Regions from separate parts of the Gordonia sp. SL306 genome, predicted to be linked through region 2. Evidence: predicted binding sites of a transcription regulator. Region 2 holds the regulator's gene; the other holds the start of a gene.
The links. The regulator LexA, encoded in region 2, represses DNA repair genes until DNA is damaged. The targets are predictions, from matches to a motif close to CGAACANNTGTTCG.
Positions count from the first base shown of each region.

Region 1: the regulator LexA is predicted to act here: its motif matches at 1,364-1,377, upstream of OVA31_RS05855 (HNH endonuclease signature motif containing protein).

Region 1 is NZ_CP113063.1:1,305,804-1,313,257, forward strand. Features, by position in the region: gene OVA31_RS05850 (GmrSD restriction endonuclease domain-containing protein) at 1-243, opposite strand, end outside; gene OVA31_RS24745 (hypothetical protein) at 245-505, shown strand; gene OVA31_RS05855 (HNH endonuclease signature motif containing protein) at 1,405-3,147, shown strand; gene OVA31_RS05860 (hypothetical protein) at 3,186-3,497, shown strand; gene OVA31_RS05865 (YdcF family protein) at 3,578-4,162, shown strand; gene OVA31_RS05870 (TetR/AcrR family transcriptional regulator) at 4,341-4,982, shown strand; gene OVA31_RS05875 (1,4-dihydroxy-2-naphthoate polyprenyltransferase) at 5,068-5,937, shown strand; gene OVA31_RS05880 (cyclic-phosphate processing receiver domain-containing protein) at 5,965-6,231, opposite strand; gene OVA31_RS05885 (hypothetical protein) at 6,286-6,615, opposite strand; gene OVA31_RS05890 (Clp protease N-terminal domain-containing protein) at 6,941-7,454, opposite strand, start outside.
Region 2 is NZ_CP113063.1:4,744,834-4,752,287, reverse strand. Features, by position in the region: gene hrpA (ATP-dependent RNA helicase HrpA) at 1-2,938, shown strand, start outside; gene nrdR (transcriptional regulator NrdR) at 2,958-3,449, opposite strand; gene OVA31_RS21755 (LysM peptidoglycan-binding domain-containing protein) at 3,552-4,103, opposite strand; gene lexA (transcriptional repressor LexA) at 4,342-5,100, shown strand; gene OVA31_RS21745 (putative PEP-binding protein) at 5,118-6,788, opposite strand; gene OVA31_RS21740 (DeoR/GlpR family DNA-binding transcription regulator) at 6,997-7,454, shown strand, end outside.

The DNA.
Region 1 (7,454 bases), 1.9 Mb from region 2:
GTCATTCAGCGTGCCGGTTTGCACCGCGCACCCGTTGGAGCCGGACTTGAAGCTGATCGCCGTCAAGTCGCGGCGCAGGATGTCGTTGCGGGTATCGCAGCCGTTGTGGCCGCCGGCCACCGAGACGTCGTCGGTCCACGCCTGTCCGAACTGCTCACGGGAGTAACCGGTTTTCGGGGCACGGCCCTTCACAGCCAGAGTCTCGAGCTTCGCGAGCGAGCCGTCGGCGGAGTTCGCTGACACCGTGGTCGCCCCGGCGGCGGCGACAGGCCGCAATGTCGGCTCGCTCGACGACGTCGTTGTGTTTGTGGCCGCGCCCGAGGCCGTCGACGACGTGGCTACCGGTTCCGACTCACCCGGCCCACAGGCCGTGCTGATCACGACGACACCGGCCAACACCGCGACACCGGCTACGAGCGCCGTCCGGCTGTTGCGCGAGATTCCCGACTTTGACTGCGCGTTCACTTCTTCAACCCTTTGTTCCTTGGCATTCCCCACCCTGTGATCGGCGAGCGGTGTGGGGACGTTACCCAAGTCCTCGTTGCAGGCCCAGGGGCATCCCGCGACCGCCGACTCAGATCCGGCGTCACTTGGGGTGGGATCATCTCGTTGGCGCCGATACCGACTCCGACGACGGGACCGTAAGCACTGGCGGGAGTGTTTGTAACCGCATAGACAAGCCGCTTGCCGCACAGATCCAACCGTTGATCACCGAAGTACGCAGCAAATACCCGAACTCCCAGATCGCGTTGATCAAGCAGGGCCCTCGGCAGGGTTCGGACGTGTCGCGTCAACTCTTCGAATATGCATCCGCTATGTCGGCTGAAGGCGACCAGGTGATCGACGTCTACTCCGCATTCCCCAGCAGCACTGCGGGTCTCGCGGCGGTGATGCTACCCCGAGCCGGGAACGTTCTGATCTGTCGGGCGAATTCGGCCATGTCCATCACGACGCGGAAATGACTTGCGAGGCCCGTCCCGGAACTCGATGATCTCTCGGACGTCGAACTCGACGTCTTAACCCGTAGCCGCGAGGCCCGGTGGATCCAGTGGGCCGGCATGGGTTCCCACTGCGGTCCAGGCAAAGCTGACCCGCGGCTCGTGCGGGTGGAAGAAGGGATCGTGCGAATTGAATCCGCGTAGGAGATCTGCGACGAAATCCCTGACTGCGGTTTCATCGACGGAGTTCGCGGAGCGTCATCGAGCGGCATGATTCCACCTGACAAGACTGAGGCTCTTCAGTCGGACAATGCGGTCGCAAGCCTCTGGGCGATCCGCCCTTCGAGGCAATTTCATCTCGACTGATCGACGCCGATTGCCTCGGCGAAAGGGCTTGCGCGGAAGGTTTCGAACCTGTTAGACTTCGAACATACGTTCGAACAAACCGGATCCGGGGGTCCGCCACATGAGCGAGTCCGACTCCGATCATGCCCATGCGTCTGTCGATGACGGTGGTGAGGTCGATGTGGCGGCGGTGGCCGGCCAGTGGTTACCGCAGGGCATGTTCGCCGAGCATCATCCGCGCAGTCATGACGAACTGCTCGACCGACAGGCCGAATTGGCCACGGCCGCCGCGGCGTCGGTCGGTGATCTGCCCGCCGGTGAGAATGTGGTGGAGCTCTACCGTGAGCTGCACGGAATGCTCGACCGCATCGCCGGCATCGACACCACCGCCACCGGTGAGGCCGATCTGGTGGCGGTGGCCGCCGAACACGAACGCGCCGCCCGCCGGATGAGTTCGATCGGACACCGCCGGGTCATGGACGTCTGCGACCGCGACGCCCACACCGCCGCCGGCTACCGCTCACTGCACAACTTCATGGCCGAACGGCTGCGCATCGGCGACCTACGCCACCGCAAAGAACAGATGGCCGCGGTCTCGCAGATGTACAACCTGCAGGGCGAATTGCTCGCCCCGCGCTTCCCGCAGACGGCCGCCGCGCTGGCCGACGGCGCGATCGGACCCGACCACGTACACACCATCGTGAACGCCATGGCACGCATCCCGGCCGCGGTGGCACCCGGCCTGGTGGAGGCGGCCGAAGCCAGTCTGGCCTACTTCGCTCGCGACTTCTCCCCGAAAACACTCACCGACCTCGGCGCCCGCATCCTGGGCCACCTCGACCCCGACGGCACCGTGACCGATCAGCGTGACCGCGCCCGCCAACGCCGCCTGCTGCTGAGCAAACACGACGCCCAACAAATGAGCCGGCTGACCGCCACCCTGGACCCGACCACCCGCGCCATGTTCAACGTCGTACTCGCCGCCTGGGCCGCACCCGGCATGAACAACCCCGACGACACGCAATCACCCACCGGACAACGCGAACACGCCGACCCCGACACCCTCGCCGACGCCGCCGCCCGCGATGCCCGCACCCCCGAACAACGCAACCACGACGCGTTGCGCGCCCTGCTCGACTACATCCTGAAAAGCGGTGGACTCGGCGACAGTCACCGCGGACTGCCGCCACACGTGATCATCGCGATCACCGAACAGGAACTACGCGAACGGGCCGGCCTCGGCCACACCACCACCGGCGCCACCCTGCCCATCGCCGACATCATCGAACTCGCCGCCCACGCCGACCTGCACCTGGCCGTGTTCGCCGACCACACCCGCGAAGTCCTGCACCTGGGCACCGCGAAACGATTCGCCAACCAAGCCCAACGCCTGGCGCTCTTCGCCCGCGACGGCGCCCACTGCACCCACCCCGACTGCGACATGCCGTTCAGCCACACCGAAGTTCACCACGCCGAACGCGACTGGGCCGACGGCGGCCGCACCGACATCGACGCCCTCGCCGCCGCGTGTCCCACCCACAACCGCATGGTCGGACCCAAACCCGGACAATTCACCACCCACATCGTCGCCGACGGACCCGACGCCGGCCGCCCCGCCTGGACCCGCAACACCGACGGCACCCGACCACCCAACCCGCCACGCATCAACCGACGCAACCACATCGCCGACACCCTCCGACACCACCTCGACGACAGCGGACTCTCAGGTGACACCCCCGCACGCCCAAAAGAAGTGGCCCCACCCGACTACCGATACGCCGGACCCATGCGCTTCACCCGACTCGTACACGACGGCATCACAGTCGAAATCCTCACACCAGACGACCTCGACCTGGCCCGGTAAATGCGACTGCCCCACCGCCGTCACTGGATACTGGTGGGATGCGATCGATCGATCCGTTCCACGCGCTTGTCCTCCTGGGACTGCTCTTCACCAGCGGCGCATGGTGCCTGGCCCGTCCGGGACGATGGTCGGCCACGGTGCTCGTCGTGGTGGCCGGAGCGTGGATCGTGTTCAACGGACCGCTGGAGGGTCGAACGCTGTTCGTGCTCAGCGCCCGCCACGGAGTGACCGAAGGGGATGTGCTGTCGGTCGTCGGGTTCGCCATCGCAGGATGGGCGCTCTGGCAGACCGAGACTCGAGCCGGGCGACGGTGGGCGCGCGAGCGAAGAGCACGACGCAGGTCTCGCTGAGCGAATCACTCCTGGACCAGCCCGTGTGATCTGTCGTACAACGATCCGCCACTCGCACTCGAGCCGTGCACAATTCAGGAATGGCGGTACGGCGATCTCGGTTCAGATCCATCGCCGCCATCGCTCTCTGCGTGCTGCTCATCGTCGCCGCGACCGTCGTCGGAGTCGGCTATCAGCTCTTCAACCGCGAACACCAGGACGAACTACGACCTGCGGATGCCATCGTCGTCCTAGGCGGCGAGCACGACGGCCGAGAGGATTACGGACTCCGATTGGCGCACGAGGGATTCGCCAAAACTGTCGCGATCTCGGATCCGTACCGCCCTTACCCACTCCTCGACAAACAGATCATGGACCGCGTCTGCAATGCAGGCACCCCCGACATAGAGGTCATCTGCTTCGCGCCGGATCCGTCGACGAAACAGGGCGAGGCCATGTTCATCCAACACCTGGCAAAGGAGCGTGGCTGGCGATCGGTGATTGTGATCAGCTGGCGCTATCACATGGTGCGCGCCCGGTACATCTTCGGACAATGTTTCGACGGACAGGTGATCATGCGCAGCGTCCCGCGCGACTATTCGCGATCTGTCGTCAAATGGGCGTATCAATACGCCTACCAATACGGCGGGCTCGCCAAAGCCGCCGTACTCGGGTGCGACCGATAGCGAACCTCGTCGCAGGAAACAGCGATATCGCCCGAAGACATCTCAACAGCTGCTGAGACCTTGGCTTCCCAAACGGCCCCGGGCTGGCTCACGCTTATAGACTGAACTCTCGGTTGCGCAGCCCAGGCCCGCGAAATGGACAGCGGGCGTTGGGGTGCGAGTGTGAAGGAGAAGCGTCATGGCACCCAGAAATCATCGCCAACGTGAACGGCGCCGCAAGTTCGGCGAGGCATCCATCGAGATCATCGCCACTCACGGACTACGAGCGCTCACCCATCGGGCAGTCGACGAGACCGCCGGGTTTCCCATCGGCTCGGTGAACTATTACGCACCCACCCGCGCCAAGCTCCTCGCACTTGCCCTGGAGACAGTCCACGAGGAGCTGCAGACACTTGCTGCCGAGTCGTTCGGGCCACTCCTGGGACCCGGCCCCCACGACCAGAGGACAGTGGTCGAGTGCGGGACCAACTTCGTCGACACGGCTCGACGAAAGGGCCTGGCCGTGGTCACCGCGCGACAGATGCTGCTGGCCGAAGCGCAGTTCTATCCCGAGCTGGGCGAATTGATCGAGTCACACCGGAGGCAGCTCATCGAGCTCTCGGTAGTGGTCGGCGCTCCTTTTGAGCCAGCACGGCCCGAGGAGGCGGCAACGATCGTCGTCGCGCTGATGGACGGGCTACTGCAGCAGTTGGTCGTCGGCAAGTATGAGGCCTTCACCAGGCCGATGATCCGGCTCGCGATGTCGCGAATCTGCAATATCGGCAGCGAGTCGTCGCGGCTGGTCGGTGCGGAACAGGTGCCCGTACGGAACTCGGCGTAGCTCCGCGACTCGCCCGGCGTGTGAACTCCCAGCAAGCCCAATGCCACCGACATCCCGGCCGTACCTGCGTGGCAGGATCGATCTCGTGGCAACCCCGAAGCAGTGGCTAGAAGGCGCGCGCCCTCGCACGCTGCCCAATGCGATCGCGCCGGTCGTCGTCGGCGTGGGAGCGGTGCGCGACCTCGGCGATGTCGTGTGGTGGAAGGCAGTACTCGCACTCCTGGTCGCGGTCGCGTTCATCATCGGCGTGAACTTCGCCAACGATTACTCCGACGGAATCCGCGGCACCGACGACGATCGGGTCGGTCCGATGCGACTGGTCGGGTCCGGGGCAGCGTCGCCGGGTGCGGTGAAGCGCGCCGCGTTCGCCTGCTTCGCGGTCGGCGCGATCTGCGGGTTGGCGCTGGCCATCAGCACTGCCTGGTGGCTGGTCGTGGTGGGCGCCATCTGTATCGCCGGCGCCTGGTTCTACACCGGCGGCAACAAACCGTACGGCTACATCGGACTCGGCGAGATCGCCGTGTTCGTCTTCTTCGGGCTGGTTGCGGTGCTCGGCACGCAATACGTGGTCGGTGACACCGTCGACTGGGTCGGGCTGCTGTGCGCGATCGCGATCGGCTCCATCTCGTCGGCCGTGCTGGTGGTCAACAATCTGCGCGACATCCCCAGCGATACCGAGTCCGGCAAGGTCACCCTCGCGGTTCGGCTGGGCGACAAGAAGACCCGCATCTTCTTCGGCGTACTCCTCGCCGTTCCACTCGTGGTGAGCCTTGCACTCATCGCCGCGACCCCCTGGGCACTGCTCGGCCTGCTCGCGGCTCCGCTGGTGTGGCTCGCCTACAAACCCGTGCGGGCGGGCGCACTTGGTCCCGGGCTGATCCCGGCGCTCGGCGGCACCGGGCAGGCCATGCTCGCGTGGGCGGTGTTGTCGGCGGTCGGTCTGATGATCAGCTGATCGAGATTCCCCGCCGCCACCTATCGGTCACGGCTTGTACCGGGCGATCATGCCCTCCAGCCATTCGACGCCGACCGGGTTGGCACTGTGCACCCGAACCTCCTCCGGCCACACCCCGTGTTCACACATCCACAACACGATGGGCCGCGTGGTGTCGTCACCGCCGAGATCGTGATCGAGTGAGAGCTCCTCGACCGGTTCTGATCCACTCAGCGCGTCGATGGCAGCTGCGCTCGTGGTGCACCATGTCCAGCCGTCGGGGGCCGGGCGGAGGTCGTCGACCCAGAGTTTCATCCGACCACGGTGGCAGACTCACAGGTCCGGGGCGAATGAATATCTGCGCTCCCCTCACCTACCTCGGCGCTGCCCCTGCGGAGGAGCCGTATCCGCCGGCCGCAATGCCCAGCCCGGCACCCAGTGCGTCACCTTCTCCTGCCGGTCCTTGGCGGTGATCGTGTAGGTGACCTTGCCGTACCACTCGCCCCATTCCGACCGGGCCCACGCCGTGAGCACACCGAGGTGCACCGACCGGATCTGCAGACCATCCGGAAAGTACTCGCCGGTGTAGTGCGGGGTCTGCGGATACAGGGCGTTCAGGTCGACGAGCACGGCCTTGTGGCCGACCGGGAAGTACACCGGTCGTCGTGGTTGGCCGCTGTCGCCGCCGATCCACTTCATGCTCACATGTCGAACACTAGTTCGAATAACGTACATCGACAAGCCGGCCCCACCCCGGCCGGGTGGCGGGCTACTCAGCTCGATCTGGTGACCCGAAGGGGCGTGATCTCGCCGCGCCGCGCGGACGGTACAGGCGGAATCCACAACAAGTCACCCAGCCTCACGTGAGCCACATCTGTTGCGCAGCAACACATTCGGAAATGACAACATCCGCAGATGGCCATATCTCACAATGCAACAGATCGGCCGGCCGCCCTCGATCACGAGGACGACCGGCCGATCATCGTGTGCCGCTGGGCGTCACCGCCCGAGCGTCACACCGGCGTCACACGCCGGCATCGACCTCCGGCAGGCTCGCCAGTACGGCGGCCTTGAGATCGTCGGCACTGGTGGCCGACGCGATGACGGCGCGCGATGCGTCGTCACCGGCGTCGATGATGCCGATCAGGAGGTACTCAGGACGCAGCCGCCGGTCGCCGCGCTCACGCGCGAGTTCCACGGCCTTTCCGAAAACGTCTCGGGTCTCGGCGGCGAAACGTGGGCGCGACCCACGGCCACGCGGTCCGCGTCGTCCGCGACCCGGTTCCCAGGGCCCCTCGTCGTCGGCGAACGGCCCACCCGGGCCAAAGGGTCCCGGACCGAAGCCGCCGCGGCCGAAGCCTTCCGGACCGAAGCCCGGTCCGCCGGGGCCGAATCCACCGGGCCCAAAGCCGCCGGGGCCGAAGCCCTCAGGACCGAACCCTTCGGGATCGCACCCGTCCGGACGAGGTCCACGACCCCGATGTGGGCCATGTCCGTGCCGGTGCCCCCGGCCCCGTCCGCGGCCATCGGGCCCGCCG
Region 2 (7,454 bases):
CGAGATCGTCCCGCTCTTCGCGCGGCTGTCGATCGCCGACCAGCAACGCGTCTTCGCGCCGTCGAGCGGGCGGCGGATCGTCCTCGCCACCAACGTCGCCGAGACGTCGCTGACCGTTCCGGGTATCCGCTACGTCATCGACACGGGCACCGCCCGCATCTCGCGCTACTCAACACGGTCGAAGGTGAACCGACTTCCCATCGAGCCGATCTCCCAGGCCTCCGCCCGGCAGCGGGCCGGGCGCTGTGGCCGTGTCGCACCGGGCATCTGCATCCGCCTGTACTCCGAGGAGGATTTCGACAACCGCCCCGCGTTCACCGACCCAGAGATCCTGCGGACCAATCTCGCCGCGGTGATCCTCCAGATGGCCGCCCTGCACATCGGTGACGTGTCGGCATTCCCCTTCGTGCAGCCGCCCGACGCGCGCGCCATCCGTGACGGCATGGCCGTGCTCACCGAGCTCGGCGCGATCCGTGAGACCGCTCGCGACGATCACGAGCCGGTCCTCACCCGGATCGGGCGTGACATGGCCCGGATACCGGTGGATCCCCGTCTGGCACGGATGCTGATCTCCGCACACGAACTCGGGTGTCTCGACCACGTCCTGGTGATCGCCGCGGCGTTGTCGGTGCCAGATGTGCGCGAACGGCCTGCGGAACATCGCGAGGCCGCCGGCACCTCGCATCGACGGTTCGCGGTGCCGGGTTCGGAGTTCCTCTCGTATCTCGAGCTCTGGGAGTATCTGAACGATCGGCGACAGGAGTTGTCCGGTAATCGGTTCCGACGGATGTGTGAGAGCGAGTTCCTCCACTTCCTGCGAATCCGGGAATGGCAGGAACTCCATCGCCAGTTGTCACGGATCGTCTCCGACCTCGATTGGACCGCCACCGCGTCGCCACGCGACGCCGACGCCATCCACCGTTCGATCCTGTCCGGACTGCTGGGCAACATCGCAGTCCGCCAGGGCGATTCACGCGACTACATCGGTGCCCGAAACACATCGCTGGCGATCTTCCCCGGCTCGTCGCTCGCCCGTAAACCACCTCCCTTCATCATGGCCGCTGAGATCCTCGAGACCTCACGGCTGTTCGCGCACACCGTCGCCGGCATCGATCCGCTCTGGGCCGAGAAACTCGCGGGCGACCTCGTCCGCCGGTCGTACAGCGAGCCGCACTGGTCGGCCAAGCGCGCGTCGGCGATGGCCTACGAGCGGGTTACTCTCTACGGGGTCACCCTCGTCGCCCAGCGACGCGTTCCCTACGGCGCGATCGATCCGCCGACCTCACGGGAGATGTTCATCCGCCACGCCCTGGTCGAGGGCGACTGGCGCACCGATCATGTGTTCTTCCACCGCAATCGGGATCTCCTCGAGGCGGCCGCCGACGTCGAGCATCGCGCGCGTCGTCGCGATCTGGTGATCAGCGAGCAACAGCTCTTCGAGTTCTACGATGCCCGGGTCGGCGCCGACGTCGTGTCGGCGCGGCATTTCGACACCTGGTGGAAGAAGACGCGCCGAGAGCATCCGGACCTGCTCGATCTGAAGCCGGAGGATGTGGCGGCCGATGTCACGGTGGCCGACACCGACTTTCCCGGAGCCTGGCAGCAGGGCGAGACCCGCCTGGAACTGCGCTACCGGTTCGAGCCAGGAGCTCCCGACGACGGGGTCACCGTCGTGATCCCCCGGCCGCTACTCGATCACGTACGACCCGCAGGCTTCGACTGGTCGGTCCCGGGCCTGCGCTCCGAACTCGCCACCGAGCTCGTCAAATCACTGCCCAAGGCCCTGCGCAAGTCGATGGCACCCGCCCAGCGTTTCGCCGACCTCGCGGTCTCGCGATTGACACCCCGGTCGGAGCCACTGGTGACCGGTCTGTCCCGCGAGCTCACCTCGATCACCGGCATGACCGTGTCCCCGGGTGACTTCTCCCTCGATCGCGTCCCTGCCCATCTGACGATGAACTTCGCCGTCACCGACCGCGCCGGGACGGTGGTCGCGAGTGGCAAGTCACTGGCCGACCTGAAGAAGGGTTTCGCCGGGCACGACGACACCTCACGTCCCCGCGCCGTCCACACCTCCTGGACCGACGATGGCATCGGCGATCTACCCGACACCACCACCACAACGGTTGCCGGCCAGACGATCACCCGCTATCCGGGACTCGACGTCGTGCGGGACGACGCTGGACGGGCAACCGGTGTCACGCGGACCGAGTCCGTCACCGCGGCCGAACGCGACCGCAAGCTGACCGACGCGGTGATCGTGTTGTTGGAGACGACGATCCCGACGCTCCCCAAGAAGATCACCGGAACCCTCGACCCGGCCGGACGGCTGGCGCTGAGTCAGAGCCCGTATCGACGACCCGACGATCTGCCGGCCGATTGCACCCGGCGCGCGGTCCGTGACGCCGTGGCCACCCGAGACCTCACCGTCATCCGGACGCCCGGCCAGTTCGCGCGGCTCCGCGATGACCTCAGAACGACTGTGACCGACGCGGCCCCTGAGTATTTCGCGCTCGCCACGGACATTCTCCGGCATCTCGCCCCCCTCCGATCGGAGATCGACCAGGACAGCGGGTCCGTCGCTGCCGACGACGTGGCCGAGCAACTGGAGAACCTCGTCTTCGACGGATTCGTGGCCGCGACCCCACGCAGACATCTCACCGAGATCCCTCGCTATCTCCAGGCGGCGGAGAATCGATTGGCCGATCTCATGGGATCAACGACCCGCGATCGCGATGCCCTCGCCGCGGTCGACCGGGTGATCGCACACTGGAATCAGCGAGTCGCGCAGCTCCCCGTCGGCCGGCGCGATGCCTTCAACGAGTATGCCCATTGGATGGTCGAGGAACTCCGGGTCGGTCTCTTCTCGCAGCGACTCGGTACCGCCTATCCGATCTCCGAGAAGCGGGCGATGCGCGCACTGGACGTGTTCCATTGAGCGCACCGCTCCGACGCCGTCATTCGGAGACGGTCGGCCCCGCAGCGTCCACTGTCTTCTCGTGCGTCAGGTCGCCCTGCAGGTCGTCGATCTCGCGCTGGAAGTCCTCGAGCGAGTCGAACGAGCGGTACACCGACGCAAATCGGAGATAGGCCACCTCGTCGAGCTCACGCAACGGTTTGAGGATCGCCAATCCCACCTCGTTGCTGGGGATCTCGGCCGATCCGGATGCGCGCACCGCATCCTCGACCTGCTGCGCGAGCTGGGCGAGGGCGTCTTCGGCCACGGCACGCCCCTGGCAGGCCCGACGAACTCCGCGCATCACCTTCTCGCGGCTGAACGGTTCGGTGACCCCGTTGCGTTTCGCCACCGACAGCACGGCGCTCTCCACCGTCGAGAACCGGCGACCACACTCCGCACACGAACGGCGCCGTCGGATCGCCTGCCCTTCATCGGCGACACGCGAGTCGATGACCTTGGTGTCTTCGTTCTTACAAAACGGGCAGCGCATGTTGTCCTCACGCACGTCTCGGGACACTCCGGCGCACCGGATGCTCGCTACGCCGTGCCGGTTTCCGGCTGGAACCTGTGCCATGAGAATACCGTCCGTTGCTCAGCGGTATGCGGGCGCGATCAGTGCCTGACCGACCCGGAGTCCCGAGGAGGCCAAGGCGTTGCGCTCGACGATCTGATCGATGACCGACTGGCGCGGCAGATCCGGCGCCACCCGATCGGCGATCGAGCTCAGGGTGTCGCCCTGCCGGACGTGCACCACCTCGGTGCCCACCGGCTGCGGGGCGACGGACGCGGCGTAGTTCGACCCGACGATCGCGACGACCCAGACGAGCGCGGCCAGCGCTCCCCCGACCAGCACGGCAAGCGCGGCCGCACGACGTCGTGCGTAGACCCGCCGCTCATCTGCCGGTGCCGCACACCGGGTGCCGACGATCGTCGTGCCCGCGTTGTATCGACCGTCCGGACGACGGTCGGCCGGACGGGTCGGCTCGACCCTCGCGCCGCGCCTCGGACGCGAACCGACGCCGGAGGTGACCGGCCGTCGCGGCGCCAGCGCCGGTGTCTCGCGGGTCAGGGTGCCACTGCTCGGCACGTGGCGCGCGGGTGTCTCGCGGACGGACGTCTCGCGGGTCAAGGTGGCTGTGCTCATCGTGTCCTCCTGGGATCCGAATCGACCGTTCCCTCGATCACATGTTCGATGGAACGCATGTTCGATTTGTAGCACGCTGCGCCGACAAAGTCTCGACACGCGTCGAACAAATGTTTGAACCTGTCGGCAGGTTCGGTTAACCTCGGCCGTGAGACAACCGATCGACCAGCGATTTTGCGAGGCGAACCCGGTTCCGGCGGCAGCCGACGATGCAACAGCCGACAGGAAGGACTCAGCGATGAGCGACAAGGCCGGCGGGCGGCGTGGAGCCACCCGCGGGATCCACGAGACCGCAGACGCCCCCGACGACTCGTCGGAGCCGGCACCCGTCGTCGCCGAACCCGAGGTCGCCGAGGCGGCTCTCACCGCCCGGCAGCGCGGGGTCCTGGAGTTCATCCGTCAGTCCGTGCGAGAGCGTGGCTACCCGCCCAGCATCCGCGAGATCGGCGACGCCGTCGGACTGACGTCCACGTCGTCGGTGGCGCATCAACTCCGCACCCTGGAACGCAAGGGATTGCTCAAGCGCGACCACAACCGGCCGCGCGCGGTCAACATCCAGGACGGCGACCACACCCCGCCCGGCGGCGCGGCGGCCGGACTGGCCGACGGTCAGGAATTGCCCACACCGACGTTCGTGCCCGTGCTCGGGCGGATCGCCGCAGGCGGACCGATCCTGGCCGAGCAGGCCGTCGAGGACGTGTTCCCGCTACCTCGAGAACTGGTCGGAGAGGGATCGCTGTTCCTGCTGCGCGTCGTCGGCGAGTCGATGATCGACGCCGCCATCTGCGACGGCGACTGGGTCGTGGTCCGGCAGCAGAACGTCGCAGACAACGGCGACATCGTCGCGGCCATGATCGACGGCGAGGCCACCGTGAAGACGTTCAAGCGCAAGGACGGTCACGTGTGGCTGATGCCGCACAACGACCTCTTCGATCCCATCCCGGGCGACGAGGCCGCGATCCTCGGCAAGGTCGTCACCGTGATGCGGCGCGTGTGAGGATCGGCGGCCGAGAGTCAGCCACCGAGCGCCGCGGCCGCGACCGCACGGGCCTCCGCGGGATCGGCGGTTTTCAGCACTGCTTGCGCGGCTGACCGGCACTGGTCGAGGGTCACCTCCGAGAGGCGAGCCCCGACCGGCGCAGCCGCGGCGGGCGCCGCGGACAATGAACTGACGCCCATGCCGACGAGTACACATGCCAGCAGCGGGTCGGCGGCCGCCTCACCGCACACTCCGACCGGTTTGCCCGCCGCCTGACCGGCGCGGGCAACCATGTCGATCAGTGCCAGCGCCGCAGGCTGCCACGGATCCGTCAGTGTGGCGAGTTCGGCGGACATCCGATCCGCGGCCATCGTGTACTGCGTCAGATCATTGGTGCCGATCGAGACGAAGTCGACCTCCGCCATGATCGCGGGAGCCAGGATCGCAGCGGCGGGCACCTCGACCATCACCCCCGCGATCAATCCACGGCGCCGCACTTCGCCCGCGAATTCCGCTGCCTCGGAAGGCGATGCGATCATCGGGGCCATCACCCATGGCGTGGCTCCGCTCTCCTGAGCAGCGGCTGCGATCGCATCGAGCTGCGCCGCGCGGATCTCGGGATGGTCGATCGCGATGCGATTGCCCCGCACACCCAGCGCCGGATTGGCCTCGTTGAGCTGGGTCACGAATTTGAGCGGCTTGTCCGACCCGGCGTCGAGCGTCCGGATCACCACTTTCTGATCGGCGAATGCGTCGATCACCTCGCGGTACAACGTTGTCTGCTCGGCGATCGTCGGGGCCTCGGCCCGCTCGAGGAACGCCAGCTCCGTGCGGAACAATCCGACACCCTCGACGGGATGACCGGATGCGTTTCGTGCCGACGCTCCGTCGGCGACATTCGCGAGCACCGAGACCGGATGCCCGTCCGCGGTCGTCCCGGGTCCCGTCCACGACGCCACCGCGGCGGCCTTGCGACGACTCTCGTCGACGCCGGCCAGCGCCCTCGCCTCGTCGGGTTCGACCTCCAGAGTGCCCGCCGTGCCGTCGACGAGCACCGTGGTGCCGACGGCCACGGTGGCGAGCTCACCCACTGCCACCACGCATGGAATCCCCAACTGGCGGGCAATGATCGCGGTGTGACTCGTGGGACCTCCGAGACGCGTGACGAGCGCGGTGATCAGCGTCGGATCGAGCCCGGCGGTGTCCGCCGGGGCGAGATCGTCGGCGAGCAGCACCGACGGCACGGGCGGTTCCGGTACGCCGGGCTCGGGTATCCCGAGCAACTCGGCGACCACCCGATCGCGGACGTCGTTGAGATCGGTGACCCGCTCGGCCATCAGTCCGCCGAGCTTGGTGAACATCGCGGCGAACTGTTCGGTCGCCGCCACGGCCGCAGCCGGCGCGGGGGTGCCCTTGGCGATCAACGCCGACGCCGCACCGACCCAACCGCGGTCCTCGGCCAGGCCGGCGGTCGCCACGAGCACCTCCGACGCGGCGCCCGAGGCATGCGAGGCCCGCTCCCGGAGCCGTCCCGCCACCGCCGCCGCGGCGTCGGTGAAGCGTTTGGTCTCGACCTCACGCTCGTCCTCGGCGACGGCGTCCTCTGCGCTCGGGTCGTATTCCGGGCGGGCGCCCGGCCAGATGGCCGGACCGAAGGCCTTTCCGGCCACCACCGGTGTCCCCTGCAAAACCTGTGTCTGTGTCACCGAAGTCCTATCTGTCCGTCGGTCCGGGAACCGATCCCGTCCCGGACTCACTGGCCTGTATCGAGCAGCGGAGCGCATGTGGAATGGGCCCGTAACTGAAAGTTATGTGATTCAAGTTACAAGAAAACCTTGACTTGTCAACATAAACAGGCGTAAACACAGATATAGCAACATTGAAATCCACAGATTCCAACAGACGAGGACATCCGTGTACGCCGAAGAACGTCAGCAGGCGATCGCCGATCAGGTGCGGGCCAATGGCCGCGCGTCGGTCACCGCGTTGGCCACGCTGTTCGACGTGACCAGTGAGACGGTGCGTCGGGATCTCGCAACCCTCGAGCGCGCAGGACATCTTCAGCGGGTACACGGCGGCGCGGTTCGGCCGGGTTCCACGCCGGTGATCGGCGAGCTCGGCATCGACGAACGCCAGATGACCCACACGCATGAGAAGGTCGCCATCGGCCGTGCGGCGATCCGGTTCCTCCCACCGGACGGTGGTTCCGTGTTCTTCGACGCCGGCACCACCACCTTCCAGGCCGCCCTCGCCCTGCCACGTGACCGCCGTCTGACCCTGATCACCCACAGCATCCCGATCGCGGCCGCGCTGGCCGGCCACAACTCGTCGGACCTGCATGTCCTCGGAGGCCGGGTCCGCGGACTCACACA